4 regions of the Pantoea sp. B65 genome follow, and region 1 is predicted to be linked to each of the others. Evidence: riboswitches for the same ligand, from Rfam matches in the RefSeq annotation. Region 1 holds a riboswitch; each other region holds the start of a gene.

Region 1 (4,212 bases):
AATCGGGTTTTCACTGGTCAGTTTGCTGTAGACGCGCTCATCGGTATAACCGAATTTCACTGCCTGATAGCCGCCATTATTTTCGGCCATTTTCTGCTTAACGATATCAGCGCCAATGGTGGCCGCCAGATGGTTTGCCTGGCCGGTCAGATCGGCGCTGGCATGATAATCGGTACCGTCTTTTTTAAAGGCGTTATTACGCAGATAGGCCCAGAGTACCGTCACCATTCCCAGCTCATGGGCGCGTTCGAAGGCGGCGGAAATCTCTTCAATCTGACGGCGCGACTGTTCGGAACCGTAGTAAATCGTGGCGCCGACCGCTACCGCACCGAGGTTAAATGCCTGTTCGACGCTGGCATACAGCGTCTGATCGTACTGGGTCGGATAACTGAGGGTCTCGTTATGGTTCAGTTTCACCATAAACGGAATGCGGTGCGCATAACGCCGGGACACCGATGCCAGCACGCCATAGGTTGAAGCCACACAGTTACAGCCCGCTTCAATCGCCAGCTCGACGATATTCTTCGGATCAAAATAGAGCGGGTTGGCGGCAAATGACGCCGCAGCCGAGTGCTCCACCCCCTGATCCACCGGCAGAATCGACAGATAACCGCTGCCCGCCAGACGGCCGGTGTTATACAGGGTCTGCATATTGCGTAGTACCACAGGAGAACGATTGTTATCGATCATTACCCGATCAACAAAATCCGCGCCTGGCAAATACAGGCTTTCCGCTGGAATGGTCATGCAGCGATGTTGCAGAAGGTGGTCAGCTTCTTTGCCCAATAACTGTACGATGTCCGTCATGTTAGCTCCTGGAAAATGAGTGATGGGCCAAACAGCTTCAGCCTTCAGCCCGACCGCCGGCCTGCGCCGACCTACCACAGCCTGGACCCAATCGCCCCCTTAACGCAAATTGCTGACACCATTTTTCAGAACGATCCGCAGCAAAAAAATCTCATGCAGGCAGTACTGCCTACCACCAGCGATAAAAATGGTGCACCGGGCCAATCCCCTGCCCCACCTCCAGCGAATCCGCATGTTCCAGCGCCCCCTGCAGCCACTGCTTAGCCTCATCCACCGTGGCGGACCAGCTATCATGGCGCGGGCGCAGTGCCGCCAGCGCTGCCGACAGGCTGCACCCGGTGCCATGGGTATGGCGGGTCGGCACGCGCGGGGCGCTAAAGCGCTGCTCATACTGGCGGGTAAACAGCCAGTCCGGGCTCTCCTGCTCAGACAGATGACCGCCCTTAATCAGTACCGCCTGGCAGCCCAGATCTAACAACGCGCGCCCCTGCGCGCACATCTCCCGTTCATTGCGCGCCGGCGGGCAATCCAGCAGCGCCGCCGCTTCCGGTAAATTAGGGGTGATCAGCGATGCCAGAGGCAGCAGGCGCTGGCGCAAGGTTTCAATCGCCATCACTGATAGCAGAGGATCGCCACTTTTAGCCAGCATCACCGTATCGAGCACCAGCCATGGCAGCGCCGCCTGGCGTAAACGCCCGGCGACGACTTCCACAATATCGCTATCCGCCAGCATACCGATTTTGGCGCTATCGATACGCACATCCGACAGTACCGAGTCGAGCTGTGCCGCGACGAACTCCGCGTCGATACGGTACAGCGACTGCACGCCACGGGTATTCTGCGCCACCAGTGCGGTGATCACGCTGGCGCCATAGGCGCCCAGCGCGGAAAACGCCTTTAAATCAGCCTGAATACCGGCGCCACCGCTGGGGTCGGTGCCGGCGATGGTTAAAGCATTAATTCGTTTCATTGCAGCGCCTCCGCATCCAGTTGCCAGAGGGCGTCGAGGAAGGCAGGAATAAAACTCCCCGGCCCGCTGGCCGTGGCGGTCGCGCGTTCACCGGCGCAGGAGATCACCCGGCAGGCACTGGCGATATGCTGCAGGCTATCGCCAGGCAGCGCGGCAAAAGCCGCCACCACCGCCGAAAGCGCACAGCCGGTTCCCACCACCCGCGTCATCAGCGCCGAACCGCCGGGCACCGCCAGCGTACGCTCACCGTCGGTGACATAGTCGACCACTCCGGTTACCGCGACGACCGCACCGCTGCTGCGCGCCAGCTGTTGCGCCGCGCTCAGCGCCGCAGCGGAATCGTGTAAGCTATCGACGCCGCGCCCCTGGCCGACCTGCTGCGCCAGCGCCAGAATTTCTGAAGCATTAGCGCGAATGGCACGCGGACGCTGCAGCAGCAGCGCCTGACAAAATTCGCTACGAAAGCGCAGGCCGCCGACGGCGACCGGATCCAGCGTCCAGGGTTTCTGCGCCTGCACAGCGGCGTCAATTGCCGCGCGCATCGCGCTGGCGCGATCGCGGGTTAGCGTACCGACATTGATTAACAACGCATCGGCGATAGCGCTAAACTGCGCCGCTTCCTCAGCATCGATCACCATCGCAGGCGACGCGCCAAGCGCCAGTAGCACGTTAGCAGTAAAGGTTTGCACCACATCGTTGGTCATACAGTGCACCAGCGGCGCATGCTGACGAAACAGAGCGAGGGATTCGGCGACAATGGCGCCAGAAACCGGGTCAGGTTGATAATTCATATACAACTCCCAACCGGCGATCAAGAAGGCGATGCGCTCAGGCATCTGACTTCCCTCCGCTGGCATTATCCAGTTCAGGTTCAACGGGTGTATCTCAGCCGGTTCGGTGAAAAGAAACGGCACCCCGAGTCAAGTTCTTACTCCGCCAGCATAAGGAAGCGACCAGATTTACGCAAGCGTTAGCCTGACCCTGGCGTCGGTTCGATTACGCGAGGAAGTTGTGCCTAATTTCGTTGTTGCTATCGCGCCAGGTAAATAATTCAAAATATTTCTTCGAACGCCATGCATTGATTCTTATTAATCGTTGTGATAATTAACATTAAAACGCCATCAGGGTTAATTTAAATATTCATAATTATCAATAGATTAAAATTATATTTTTCATATATCAATTATTAACAGACCCTCAACGGCTGGCAAATGCGCGAGAATAAATAGTTATTGAGAGCGACTCTCATTTCAATAGTAAATATTGAGAAAATAAAAAAATATGCATAAATCATCACATTTATTACATCGGTAGTAATAAAACTAAAATAACCAGCCTGTTCCGCCAATATTTGATAAAGATCAAGCTTGTTAAATTAATTTCCTCCCTACTATATCCACTCTTTATTCCTTGTCGTATCAGTCATCGTTCAGGTTGCAGGTGGATTGGCTACGTTAATCTCCTCCAGTCACTTACTGTCGTAAGCGCTCTGAGGGCGTCCGGTAGTCATCCTGCTGCTCTTCACGTTCAATTTGGCAAGACTGACTCCGGATATGGGAGAATAATAAAAATGACTGGGGAAAATACCATCCTTTCCCATCATGGCATTAATCGCCGTGATTTTATGAAGCTATGTGCCGCACTTGCCGCATCAATGGGGCTGGCGAACAGCGCAGCCGCCGAGCTCGCCAGCGCCATCAGTTCGCCACAGCGCCCGCCGGTAGTGTGGATTGGCGCGCAGGAGTGCACCGGCTGTACCGAGTCGTTGTTGCGCGCAACCCACCCGACGATTGAAAACCTGTTGTTGAATACCATTTCGCTTGAGTATCACGAAGTGCTGTCAGCAGCATTTGGCGAACAGGCGGAAGAAAACAAACACCGGGCGATAAGGCAATACCAGGGGAAATATATCCTGGTGGTGGATGGATCTATTCCGCTCAAAGATGGCGGCGTGTACTGCATGATAGCCGGCAAACCGATTGTCGAGCATATTCGTGAAGTGGCGGAACACGCGGCGGTGATTATCGCCATCGGTTCCTGCTCTTCCTGGGGCGGCGTCGCGGCCGCAGGCAGCAACCCGACGGGCGCAGTAAGTCTGCAGGAAGCATTACCGGGAAAAAAAGTGATCAATATTCCCGGCTGTCCGCCGAACCCGCACAACTTTCTGGCCACTGTCGCCCATATTATTGCCTGGCAGCGACCACCAACACTGGATGCGCTGGGACGCCCTACCTTTGCCTATGGCCGTTTGATTCACGAAAACTGCGAACGCCGTCCACATTTCGACGCTGGCCGTTTTGCCAAAGAATTTGGCGATGAAGGCCATCGTCAGGGCTGGTGTCTCTATCATCTGGGATGCAAGGGGCCGGAAACCTATGGCAACTGTCCGACGCTCCAGTTTTGCGACATCGGCGGCGGTATCTGGCCGGTCGGCA
Region 2 (4,212 bases), on a different contig from region 1:
CTTCCAGCAGCAACTGGCGACTGTAGCGTAAAAAATCACCGTCACTGAACATGTTCCGCTCCTGTTGGTTCAGCCAGCGCCAGCAGGGTTTGCGTGGCCTGACGCCAGTCCGCCGCCTGCGTAATGGCGCTGACGACCGCAATGCTGCCGACGCCGCAGGCCAGCACCTCCGGCGCCCGCTCAATACTGATGCCGCCAATCGCCACAGTGGAGATATCGCCAAGGCGTGCAAGATGGCGCTTCAGTTCGACCAGCCCTTGCGGATCCGAAGGCATCTGTTTGGTTTGCGTCGGGAAAATATGGCCGAGGGCGATATAAGAGGGGTGTAGCGCCAGCGCCCGATCCAGCTCCTGATCATCATGGGTCGACAGTCCGAGGCGTAAGCCAGCGTGACGGATGGCATTTAAGTCAGCCACATCAAGGTCTTGCTGACCAAGATGCACGCCATAGGCATGGTGTTTTATCGCCAGCCGCCAGTAGTCATTGATAAACAGGCGTGCGCGGTAGCGTTTACCCAGCGCGATGGCTGCGGCGATGGTGGCGTCGACCGCCTCCTCTGGCTGATCTTTGATGCGCAGCTGAATGGTACGTACGCCAGCATCCAGCAAGCGGGCGATCCACTCCACGCTATCGACTACCGGATACAGGCCGAGTTTTTTGGCGGTGGCAGGGAAAACGTTACTCATGCGGATTCCTCCGGGTTCAGGGCATCGGCCGGGTGATAAAGTTCACCACCGCGACTGCGGAAGGCATCCGCCATCTGCGCCATGCCAATTTCAATCGGCTGCGCATCAACCTGCTGCGCCTGCTGTTGCGCGGCGTATTCGCGCACTTCCTGGGTAATCTTCATTGAGCAGAATTTCGGCCCGCACATTGAACAGAAGTGGGCGACCTTGCCGGACTCTTGTGGCAGCGTTTCATCGTGATAGGCGCGGGCGGTATGCGGATCCAGCGCCAGGTTAAACTGATCTTCCCAGCGGAATTCGAAACGTGCTTTGGACATGGCATTGTCGCGGATCTGCGCCCCCGGATGACCTTTCGCCAGGTCGGCGGCATGGGCGGCGATTTTGTAGGTAATTAAACCCTGTTTGACGTCTTCTTTATTTGGCAGACCGAGATGCTCTTTCGGCGTCACATAGCACAGCATGGCGCAGCCGAACCAGCCAATCATCGCCGCGCCGATGCCGGAGGTGAAATGGTCGTAGCCCGGCGCGATATCGGTCGTCAGTGGGCCCAGGGTATAGAACGGCGCTTCATGACAGTGTTCCAGTTGTTCGGTCATATTGCGGCGGATCATCTGCATCGGTACATGGCCGGGACCTTCGATCATCACCTGCACATCATATTCCCAGGCGATTTTAGTCAGTTCCCCCAGCGTATGCAGTTCGGCAAATTGCGCCTCGTCGTTGGCATCCTGAATTGAGCCGGGACGCAGGCCATCACCCAGTGACAGTGAGACATCATAAGCCGCGCAAATCTGGCAAATCTCGCGGAAATGCTGATAGAGAAAACTCTCTTTATGATGCGATAAACACCACTTCGCCATAATCGAACCACCGCGCGACACGATGCCGGTCAGACGTCTGGCGGTCATTGGCACATAGCGCAGCAGCACTCCGGCGTGGATAGTAAAGTAATCCACCCCCTGCTCCGCCTGTTCCAGCAGAGTATCGCGGAAAATCGCCCAGTTAAGGTCTTCGGCGACGCCATGTACCTTTTCCAGCGCCTGATAAATCGGCACGGTGCCGATGGGAACCGGGCTGTTGCGCAGGATCCATTCGCGGGTTTCGTGGATATAACGGCCGGTCGACAGATCCATTACCGTATCGGCGCCCCAGCGCGTTGACCACACCAGCTTCTCTACTTCTTCTTCAATCGAGGAGGTAACTGCCGAGTTGCCGATATTGGCATTGACCTTCACCAGGAAGTTACGGCCGATAATCATCGGTTCCGCTTCGGGATGGTTAATATTGGCCGGGATAATGGCGCGACCGGCGGCGACTTCCTGACGGACGAATTCGGCGGTGATATTCTCCGGCAGGTTAGCGCCAAAGCTGTTGCCCGCATGCTGTTGCAGCAGAACGGCGCCACGGATGCGTTCACGCCCCATATTTTCCCGCAGGGCGATAAATTCCATCTCCGGCGTAATCACGCCAAGACGCGCATAGTGCAGTTGCGTCACGCAGCGGCCAGCCAGCGCCCGTTGTGGCCGTGGCAGATGAGCAAAACGCAGAGGGTCCAGACCTTCATCAGCCAGCCGTTGCCGGCTCCAGGCGGAGCTGAGCTGGTTAATCTCTTCGCTATCTCCCCGTTCGGCAATCCAGCCTGCGCGCAGCTTTGGCAGGCCGGTATGCACATCAATCAGCGCGTCAGGATCGCCATACGGGCCGGCGGTGTCATACACCGGTATTGGTTGGTTATCCTCAAATTGCGCATTGTCTCTGCTGCCGCCGACCATGGTCGGACTAAGCTGGATTTCGCGCATTGGCACACGAATATCGGCGCGTGAACCGCTCAGATAAATACGTTTTGAGTTGGGAAAAGCACTACCCTGCAGCGAATCGATAAACTGCTGAGCCTGAGCGCGCTGCGCACGGCGACTGAATTTTTTTTCAACGGTAGACATAGCTCATATCCTGATTACATAGGGAAAATGGCTTGTCCGGAGTTCGGCGGGAGTAACAGACGGTGTGACGACGGATCGGCAAACACCGAAACAGATTGTTTACTCTTGTTCCCTTCGCAGGTACTAACCTGATCAGGTTCCGCGGATCCCGAATTAACGGTCTCAGCCCCGAAGGGCACTCCGACAAGAAGAATTTGGGCCGGTTTATCGGCGCGGGATGTTTTCCGCCCCGATCACCACCGAGCCCAAAATTACCCCTTCAGCATAGAGGGGTGTTTCGTAAACTACAAGGGGTTTACCTGCGGATAACCGCTACGCCGGGCGCACCAGATTATGGTCGTTGGCGACGGGCAGGGCGCGCGCCTGGTCGTCGTAAGCGAGCTGAATCAGCCGATCTTCGAGGGTAAAGCGCGTTTCCAGCGCCTCGCCTACGCCAGATAATGCCTGCTGGAACAGCAGATAGTTATCATCATCAATCGCCGTTTCCAGATGCGTGTCGTAATAATTCATTATCTGTTCGGTATTGGCCTGCAGCGCCGGGTAGATCTGGGAAGCGGCAAGTGACGGGCTGTCGCCCGGCAGACCAGCGATAATGCGTTCATACATACTGAAATGACCGGTAGAAAGATAATCCACCAGTTTCTGACAAAAGTTATCCAGAGCCTTGTCATCAAGTACGGTGAGTGAATCTTTGTTAGGCTTAATACCTACCAGCTGATAATACGCTGCCAGCAATTGCCTGCGTGCGTTTAACCAGAGATCCACCAGTTCATTGCTGCCACCGACGCGTGCGGCCAGAATATCTAACTGGTTAAGCATGATCGACTCCGTGTGGGTTAATGCCCGGTGTAGTTGTAGCTGTGTTAGCCGTGTTGATTGACCCGCATCACTGACGAATCTCAGCATATCGGGATTCATTCTCTTGCTACCTTGCTGCAACTCCAACTACTTTGGGTATTATAGTCTTAGCGCAACTTTCCGAATACTTAACAGCAGTACTACAGTGAGACTGTTAAAGCAAAGGATAATAATTTTTATGGAACATGAGATTTCAAGCGTAGACGTTGGTTGGTGGGTTGTCAGCCATGAACAGAAACTTTGGTTGCCGCAAGGTGATCTGCCGCATGGTAATGCCGCAGAATTGGGGCTGGCTGGATCGCAGGGATCGGTAATTGGCGAGTGGCTGGGTGAAAAGGTGTGGTTGATCCGCGAGAACCGCAACGAAAATATGGGATCGGTGCGCCAGATTATCGATCAGGATGCCGGTCTGTTTCAGCTTGCCGGACGTGGCGTCCAGCTGGCTGAGTTTTATCGCTCCCATCGCTGGTGCGGCTATTGTGGTCATGAAATGCATCACAGTAAAAGCGAAACGGCCTGTCTCTGCGGTCACTGTCGCCAGCGCTATTATCCGCAAATTGCACCCTGCATTATTGTTGCGATCCGCCGTGGCCAGGAGATTCTGCTGGCGCAGCACGCGCGCCATCGCAACAGCATCTATACCGTACTGGCCGGGTTTGTTGAAGTGGGCGAAACGCTTGAACAGGCCGTGGCGCGTGAAGTGATGGAAGAGAGCAATGTGAAGGTCA
Region 3 (4,212 bases), on a different contig from region 1:
AAAAACCGACTTTTTTACCCCGCAGATCGGCTGGCGAAGCGATGTTGTTATCCAGCGCCATCACCGTATTCAGCGGCGTGTTTATCAGGGTGCCAACGCGCATTAACGGTAAGCCCTGATCGGCAAAAAAGTGCAGTTGCGGCTGATAGGTGATCGCCAGATCTGCCTGGCCAGCGGCGACAAGGCGTGGCGGCAGCGCCGGATCGGAAGGCGGCACAATATTGACCTCCAGACCTTCGGCTTTAAAGGCGCCGATCTGTTCGGCCACCATGATTGGCGCGTGATCCGGATTGATATACCAGTCGAGTACCAGGGTGATTTTTTCCGCAGCGCTGGCGTGAGCAGTCAGAACAGCGCCGAGCAGCAGTGCGGATAAGGATTTTTTCATGCGATAACCTTAAAGTTTTACCATTGTCAGCCGTTTTCAGGCGCCCAGTTAACCAGCCGGCGCACCAGCGCATCGACCGTTTTCCACAACAACAATGTCATCAGCACCAGGATAAATAGCGCGGCAAAACAGAGGTCGGTTTGCATACGTGCATTGGCGTTGAGCATCAGATACCCCAGCCCTTCCGCCGAGCCGACCCATTCACCGATAATCGCGCCAATCGGCGCGACGGCCGCAGCCATGCGCAACCCGGAGCCAAATGCCGGTAATGCCGCCATTAGCCTGACATGACGTAGCTGCGCCCAGCGGGAAGCGCCCATGGTGCGCGCCAGATCGAGATAATCGTTACTCACCTGACGCAGTCCGTCGAAGAAGCTGGATGCGACCGGGAAAAAGATCACCAGTACCGCCATTGCGATCTTGGCGCTGATGCCAAAGCCGAACCACAGCACCAGCAATGGCGCCAGCGCAAATACCGGTATCGCCTGGCTGGTGACCACCAGCGGCATCAGCCAGCGCTGCAGCCGGGGGGAAAAGATCATCGCCAGCGCCAGCAACGCACCGAGCAGTACCCCGGAGACCAGCCCGATTAACATCTCTGCGGCGGTGATCAGCGTGTGCCAGGCAAGAAAAGTTCGTCCATTCCACAGCGCCTTCGCTACTGCTGGCGGGGAAGGCAGCAGGAAAGCCGGGATCCCGCTCAGACTGATTAACCACCACAACAGAAGAAAGCCGCCAGCCAGCGTCAGCCCCTTCATTGCGCCGCCCTTACCAGCCGCTGCAAGAGTTCAGCCTGGCTGTGCAGCAGTTGAGGATCGTCTGGCGCGCGTGGAGGCTGGCCGGCAATGGTCAGCGTATCGGTAATCGTTGCCGGCTGGCCGGACAGCACCAGCAGGCGATGGCTCAGGCGACAGGCTTCCAGCGGATCGTGCGTAATCAGCAACACGGTATGCCGGGCCAGCAGCTCTGTCGCCAGCGCCTGGATCATGGTGCGGGTGATGGTATCAAGGGCGGAGAACGGCTCATCCATCAGCACTATCGGCTGGCGTTCATACAGGGTGCGAGCGATAGCCGCGCGCTGACGCATACCGCCAGACAGAGCGGCCGGCCGCAGCTGGCCTTTGCCGCCCAGGCCGACCCGCTCCAGCAGATGTTCCGCCCACGCGCGATCCCCCTTTTCCCCGCGCAGACGCGGGCCGAGAGTAATGTTTTCTATTACATTCAGCCATGGATACAGCAGATCATTCTGCCCCATCCAGGCGATACGCCCCGTCAGCGGCAGGCCATCGCTGCCGCTGACGGCGCCAGCGGTTGGCGGCGCCAGACCGGCAATAATCTTCAGCAAGCTGGTTTTGCCGACGCCACTGGCGCCTAACAGGGCAACAAAACTGCCGCCGTCGAGGGTGAAATTAAGCCGCTCAAAAATTAGCTGCTGCCCAAAATGCAGGGTTAAATCGCGCACCTGAATGCCGGGAGGAGAGGCGTGGGTCATTGGGCATTTAACCCCATCTGCCAGAAAGCGGCTTCAAGACGTGCGGCAGTGGTGAAAATCTCCGACAGCGCGTTAAAGCGGCTGCTTGCACCGCGTTGCTCACCGACACGCTCCAGCAGGTCAAGCGCTGCCTGCACCCCGTGCAGATAGTGCGCGTCGCCATAGTTATTGATCCACGCTGCATAAGGGTTACCGGCGATCACCGTCGTTGGCTGGTTGCGCAGGCGCAGGCCAATTTCGGCATAGCCCGCCACGCAGGGCAGCAGCGCCGCCAGCAGATCGAGGGCATCACCAGCGTGGCCGATATCCAGCACATAGCGCGTATAGTTGATGGTTTCCATCGCTTCCGGCTCGCTGGCCATCTGCGCTTCAGTCAGCCCCCAGCTGGCGCAGTAGCCCACATGCAATGGCAGTTCCGCCACGATGGCGCCGAGTGAGGCGGCAGCGGCGCGGATCTCTGGCAGGGTGCGCATTTTGTATACCAGCAGGGCGTAAGCGCGGGCGAAATGGATCAGGAACAGATAGTCCTGGGTCAGGTAGCGGCGGAAAGCGCTTTGCGGCAGCGTGCCACTGCCCAGCTGGCGGACAAAGGCGTGATCGATAAAGGCGTGCCAGTCAGCACCAGCCTGACGCCGCAACTGCCCGTACAGACCATGGTCAAAATGGATGTCGCTCATAAGCTTACCCCCTGAAGCACAGACAGGCGGGCCGGGCGATAAAGAATGGTGGTGGTAAACATGGGACCTCCAGTAAGTGAGTGGAGATCCGGGCGCGATAAGGTGTGAATGGCAAGTGCAGACTACCAACCCGTCCCTTCGCTGGCATGACCCAGATCAGGTTCAAAGGGTTCGGCTTACGCCATCTCAGCCCGTTACAGGACACCCCTCGGAGCAGATATTTATACGGTATTCATTTTTTGATTTCAATCACTCTGCTCAGATGACTGTGCGCTGCACTCTTTGCCAGTTGTTAGATTAATTGTAAATCTATCTAACAAATGGAGATCGCGATGACTGCTGCACAAGCAATCCGCGAGCGCATCGCTGCTCACCCTGCTAATAAGCCCTTTTCATCCCTCTGTTTTTGGGACGCGTGCATCTGTCGATTAGACACTGATGCGCCTGGCTCAGCGCGGAGATATCGAACGGCTGCGCAGGTTAGTCGATTTGGCGTCAGGCGTGCGCCGACTCCTGAGGTGATAGTCAGAACAATAGCGGAGACGGAAGGGGCAGTTACGGCATGTGACATCACGCAAACTGCCGCTGGCTGGATGGCTGATGCACTGATGGGGTATCAGCGAAATGAGTGTGCCTGAGCCTGAACAGGAGAAAATGCCTTACTTTGCTCTGGGATTAGATGAACAGGCTGAAATACTCAATAGTCTGGTACCCACGATGGGACGGCGAGCCGAGATTCTGGAAAAAGGCATATGGCTCTGTCTGGTTCCCGGTATTCTGTTCCATCTACCCGGTCGTAAACCGATGGCATTTAAGGGCGGGACGTTCCTTCACTCCCCCTTCGCTTGTGCATCAACACGTGAGGATTGACAGCCTTGCGCCATAAACCTGAGGATCAGCGCCATAGAGACGGCGCCGGGGTCGGGATGGCCGATGGCGCGTTCGCCGAGCGATTTTGCACGACCAAATGCCGCCACCATTTGTCTGGTCTCTTCACTGCCACGGTTGGCAGCCTCGGCTATTTTGTTTAACGCGTCGCCTAACGGTGCGGATTCCAGCGGTTGCGCAACACTGACCGCCGCGGCCAGTGCATCGACCATGGTTTTATCACCGGGCCTGGCGCCACCGCGTTTGCAGACCGCATCCAGCCCGTCACGAAGAAACCGCGCCAGCAGGGCGGAGGTCAGAACGGTTTCGCCGCTCAGACTTTTACCGCCAGCGCGGAACAGGGTGCCGAAAATGGCCCCGGATGCGCCGCCCATACTGGACATCAGTTCGCTGCCGACGCGGGTCAACAGCAGGCCAATATCGTCGCCGGGATCCTGCTGCGCCAGCAATTTGTCCACGGCGGTAAAACCACGCTGCATGCCAGTGCCATGATCGCCATCACCCACCGCCATATCCAACCGGGTAAGTTGCGCTTCGCTGGCGATCATATTACTGGCGACGAACCGCAACAGAGAGGAGAGTTCAGCGGCATTCATGCTTATTTTCTCCACGCAAAACTATTGCAGGGGGCGTCATAGAGTGATTTTAGCTCATCATCCAGCAGGAAAAAGGTAATCGAGTAGCCGGACATTTCTTGCGAGGTGCAATAGCTACCGACCAGCGTATCGTGAACGCGGATAGTACGCTGCGCCAGCAACTGATGAACT
Region 4 (4,212 bases), on a different contig from region 1:
GCGCCGCCGCCACCAGAAACATGCTGGTGAAACCATAATTCAGCGCCAGAGCAAAGGAGAGGGGTGGCCCGATAACCCACGCCAGCGACAGCTGCGCACGCATCACCGAACTGAACATCACCACTTCGCGCGCCGAACTGTCGGCATACTCGCGCGCCAGAGCAAAGATCTGCGGCATCGCCACGCTGGCCAGCGACGACAGAAACACCCCCAGCGTAATCAGCGTCAGGTAGTGACGGTTAAAGGCGAACAGTACGGCATTAAGTAACGCCATCCCGCAGCAGAACAGAATCAGCATACGCCGGTCGCCGCGGTTGTCGGAACGCTTCGCCAGCAGCAAACTCACCGCGATACCGGCAATCGCATTGACGGTATAAAACAGTCCGACCCAGAACGGGCGCACGGCCACTTCACGGGATAAAAACAGACTCAGGGTCGGCGCCTGTAGTGCGCCGGCGACCCCAATCATAAAGGAGACCACCATAAAGGCGAGGTAAACCGGATTAATGCGACGGCGGCGGGTAAGCAGCGATTTCATGCCTTGATCCTTGCAGGATGAAATAGGGATCATCAAATAAAACAACAAAACGAATAAGAAGCGTAGACGTAACCATAGCGAAAAGAAAAAAGCCAGCAACATAAAGTCGCTGGCAGGTCAAAAAAAAGCACCATACTCAGAAAGGGATGGTTGAGCACATCTTTAAACGATCCGGATGCCTCCCGCTCTTCCATCTGCCGCTATTATCGCCATAATACAGGAAATGAAAAACTGATAGCTTTCACCGCGGAGTTCCTCTTTTATGTCCTCTCCCCGCCTGCGCCAGCAATTTATTCGCCTGTGGCAAAGTTGTAACGGTCAGTCACACGAAACCACACTGAATGAACTGGCGCTGCAGCTCAGCTGTTCCCGCCGTCATATGCGTAACCTGCTGAACGCCATGCAGGCCGAGGGCTGGCTCGAGTGGCAGTCAGAGGCCGGACGCGGCAAGCGCTCGCTACTCAGCTTTCTGTATACCGGCCTGGCGCTGCAACAGCAGCGCGCCGAAGATCTGCTGGACCAGGACCGCATCGACCAGCTGGTGCAACTGGTGGGGGATAAAAACCAGGTGCGTCAGATGATTACCTCGCATCTTGGCCGCAGCTTCCGCCAGGGTAAGCATATTCTGCGCGTACTTTACTATCGTCCACTGGTGAATTTATTACCCGGTTCGCCGCTACGACGCTCAGAAACCCATATCGCCAGACAGATATTTAGCAGCCTGACGCGCATAAATGAGGAAAACGGGGAACTGGAACCCGATATTGCGCACCACTGGCAACAGATCTCGGCGACCCACTGGCGCTTCTATCTGCGACCGGCGATTCATTTTCATCATGGCCGCGAACTGGAGATGGAAGATGTGATCGCCACCCTGACGCGGCTTACCAGCCAGCCGCTCTTCAGCCATCTGAGCGTGATTGAATCTTCCCCCCCCTGGGCGCTCGATATTCATCTCAGCCAGCCGGATAACTGGCTGCCCTGGCTGTTAGGTAGCGTCAGCACCATGATCCTGCCGCGCGAATGGCCGACCCTGGCGGATTTTAGCCGTCAGCCAATCGGCACCGGACCCTACTCGGTAGTCCGCAATCAGCAGTCACAGTTAAAAATTCAGGCATTTGACGACTACTTCGGTTATCGCGCGCTCATTGATGAGGTGGCAATCTGGGTTCTGCCGGAAATTACTGATGAACTGGTCTATTCCGGCGTCAAACTGCAGGGTAACCAGCAGGATGAAAAGTCGGAAGAGAGCCGCCTTGAGGAGGGCTGCTATTTTCTGCTGTTTGACCAGCGCTCCGAACAGGGACGCAATGAGCAGGTGCGGCGCTGGATCAGCTATATCTTTAACCCGATAGCGATGCTGAATCATTCCGGTATCGGCTACCAGCGCTACTGGTTTCCCGCTTACGGGCTGTTGCCGCGCTGGCATCACCGTCGTGATATGACGCCAGCCAGTAAACCGGAAGGGCTGGAAACCTTAACCCTCACCTGGTACAGCGATCATATTGAGCATCAGGGGATCGCCAATGCGCTGGAGCCGATTCTGGCGGAATATGGCGTCAAACTGATCACTCAACAGGTGGACTATGACAGCTGGTATCGCGGTGATGCGCAGAGCGATATCTGGCTGGGTAGCGCCAACTTCACCCTGCCGTTAGAGTTTTCGCTCTTTTCCTTACTGTATGAAATTCCGCTGCTCCATCACTGCGTCAATATTGACTGGGAAAGTGATGCGCAACGCTGGCGTCAGCAGCAGCTGCCGCTGGCGGAGTGGAGTAAGCAACTGGTGGACAGCTACAGTCTGCACCCGCTGTTCCACCACTGGTTATTGCTGGAAGGCCAGCGCAGTATGCGTGGAGTGCGCATGAATACCCTCGGCTGGTTCGACTTTAAATCCGCCTGGTTTGCGCCGCCGGAATCATGACGCTTTTGTTGCCGGGCAGAAATCACTAGAATGGGCCGTTCTCAACGGGGTGCGGAAAAACCTTGTGTGGCGCAGGCGGCATACCTGCCGTCATTGTGGCTACGGAAAATCTTTGGCGCGGGCGGCATAAATGCCGCCTCGACACCCAATGATTTACAACACGGTAGGGGAGCCATTTATGGCTCCCGTCAAATTTCCGCTGAGACAGACCCGTCGAACCTGATCCGGTTAATACCGGCGTAGGGATTTGAGATTGCCCGTCACTCAGATCCTTTGCGACTCATAAAACTTCTCTTCAGGAGAGCGCAAAGTGTTAAAGAAAACCCTGCCATTACTGTTACTGCTGGCGACACCGGCTTTTGCCGCCAAACCGGTTCTGACCGTCTATACCTATGACTCCTTCTCAGCGGACTGGGGTCCCGGCCCGGCGGTGAAAAAAGCGTTTGAAGCCGACTGCAACTGCGAACTGAAATTCGTTGCTCTGGAAGATGGCGTTTCACTGCTGAACCGCCTGCGCATGGAAGGCAAAAACAGCAAAGCCGATGTGATCCTCGGCCTCGATAACAATCTGGTGCAGGCGGCGGAAAAAACCGGTCTGTTCAGCCCGGCCAAAGTCGATACCGGCGCGCTGAAAATTCCCGGCGGCTGGCATAACAGCACCTTTGTACCTTACGACTACGGCTACTTCGCCTTTGTCTATGACAAAACCAAAGTTAAAAACCCGCCGAAAAGCCTGAAAGAACTGGTCGACAGCGATCAACACTGGAAGGTGATCTATGAGGATCCCCGCACCAGTACGCCGGGCCTTGGCCTGTTGCTGTGGATGCAGAAAGTGTATGGCGATCAGGCGCCGCAGGCCTGGCAAAAGCTGGCGAAGAAAACCGTTACCGTCACCAAAGGCTGGAGCGAAGCCTATGGCCTGTTCCTGAAAGGCGAAGGCGACCTGGTACTGAGTTACACCACCTCGCCGGCTTATCATCTGATTGAAGAGAAGAAAGATCAGTACGCCGCTGCCGACTTCGCTGAAGGCCACTATCTGCAGGTCGAAGTGGCTGGCCAGCTGGCCAGCAGCAAACAGCCGGAACTGGCGCAGCGCTTTATGAAATTTATCGTCAGCCAGCCGTTCCAGCAAACCATCCCGACCGGCAACTGGATGTATCCGGTGATCGACAGCAAACTGCCGGACGGTTTTAGCACTCTCAGCGTGCCAAAAACCGCGCTGGAGTTCAGCTCGCAGCAAGTCGCCGATAAACGTAGCCAGTGGATCAGTGAATGGCAACGCGCCGTCAGCCGCTAATTGCTGGCTGGATGATCCCCGGCGGCCTGGCAGCGATACTGCTGGTCGCCGTGGCGCTACTGGCGCTTGGCGCTTTGTGGTTTAACGCGCCGGAAACCGACTGGCGCGTTATCTGGCACGATCGCTATCTGTGGCACGTACTGGGTTTCTCCTTCTGGCAGGCGCTGCTATCCGCGCTGCTGTCGGTGATGCCGGCAATACCGCTGGCGCGCGCGCTTTACCGGCGGCGTTTTCCCGGACGCCATGCGCTGCTGCGCCTGTGCGCCATGACGCTGGTGCTGCCGGTACTGGTGGCGGTGTTTGGCATCCTGAGCGTCTATGGCCGCGAAGGCTGGCTGGCGCATCTGTGTCAGCTAATCGGTATTGATTACCGCTTCTCCCCTTATGGCCTGCAGGGCATTCTGCTGGCCCATGTATTTTTTAATCTGCCGCTGGCCACCCGCCTGCTATTGC

What was found. Region 1 has a riboswitch for thiamine pyrophosphate ahead of thiM (hydroxyethylthiazole kinase). Riboswitches for the same ligand answer to the same signal wherever they lie in the genome.
Region 2: linked by a shared signal. The riboswitch ahead of thiC (phosphomethylpyrimidine synthase ThiC) and the one ahead of thiM (hydroxyethylthiazole kinase) in region 1 are both predicted to bind thiamine pyrophosphate.
Region 3: linked by a shared signal. The riboswitch ahead of JWF83_RS21755 (TenA family protein) and the one ahead of thiM (hydroxyethylthiazole kinase) in region 1 are both predicted to bind thiamine pyrophosphate.
Region 4: linked by a shared signal. The riboswitch ahead of thiB (thiamine ABC transporter substrate binding subunit) and the one ahead of thiM (hydroxyethylthiazole kinase) in region 1 are both predicted to bind thiamine pyrophosphate.

Annotation. Positions count from the first base shown of each region.
Region 1 is NZ_JAHXPU010000039.1:171,566-175,777, reverse strand. It holds gene fbaB (class I fructose-bisphosphate aldolase) at 1-807, opposite strand, end outside; gene thiD (bifunctional hydroxymethylpyrimidine kinase/phosphomethylpyrimidine kinase) at 977-1,777, opposite strand; gene thiM (hydroxyethylthiazole kinase) at 1,774-2,568, opposite strand; TPP riboswitch at 2,603-2,705, opposite strand; gene hybO (hydrogenase 2 small subunit) at 3,348-4,212, shown strand, end outside.
Region 2 is NZ_JAHXPU010000038.1:7,492-11,703, reverse strand. It holds gene JWF83_RS18280 (HesA/MoeB/ThiF family protein) at 1-52, opposite strand, end outside; gene thiE (thiamine phosphate synthase) at 42-686, opposite strand; gene thiC (phosphomethylpyrimidine synthase ThiC) at 683-2,626, opposite strand; TPP riboswitch at 2,719-2,819, opposite strand; gene rsd (sigma D regulator) at 2,939-3,445, opposite strand; gene nudC (NAD(+) diphosphatase) at 3,663-4,212, shown strand, end outside.
Region 3 is NZ_JAHXPU010000042.1:84,406-88,617, forward strand. It holds gene JWF83_RS21740 (ABC transporter substrate-binding protein) at 1-388, opposite strand, end outside; gene JWF83_RS21745 (ABC transporter permease) at 415-1,146, opposite strand; gene JWF83_RS21750 (ABC transporter ATP-binding protein) at 1,143-1,880, opposite strand; gene JWF83_RS21755 (TenA family protein) at 1,877-2,557, opposite strand; TPP riboswitch at 2,674-2,776, opposite strand; gene dhaL (dihydroxyacetone kinase subunit DhaL) at 3,388-4,041, opposite strand; gene JWF83_RS21765 (dihydroxyacetone kinase subunit DhaK) at 4,044-4,212, opposite strand, start outside.
Region 4 is NZ_JAHXPU010000023.1:203,993-208,204, reverse strand. It holds gene JWF83_RS10965 (sugar efflux transporter) at 1-538, opposite strand, end outside; gene sgrR (HTH-type transcriptional regulator SgrR) at 801-2,462, shown strand; TPP riboswitch at 2,618-2,725, shown strand; gene thiB (thiamine ABC transporter substrate binding subunit) at 2,773-3,759, shown strand; partial or broken gene thiP (thiamine/thiamine pyrophosphate ABC transporter permease) at 3,735-4,212, shown strand, end outside.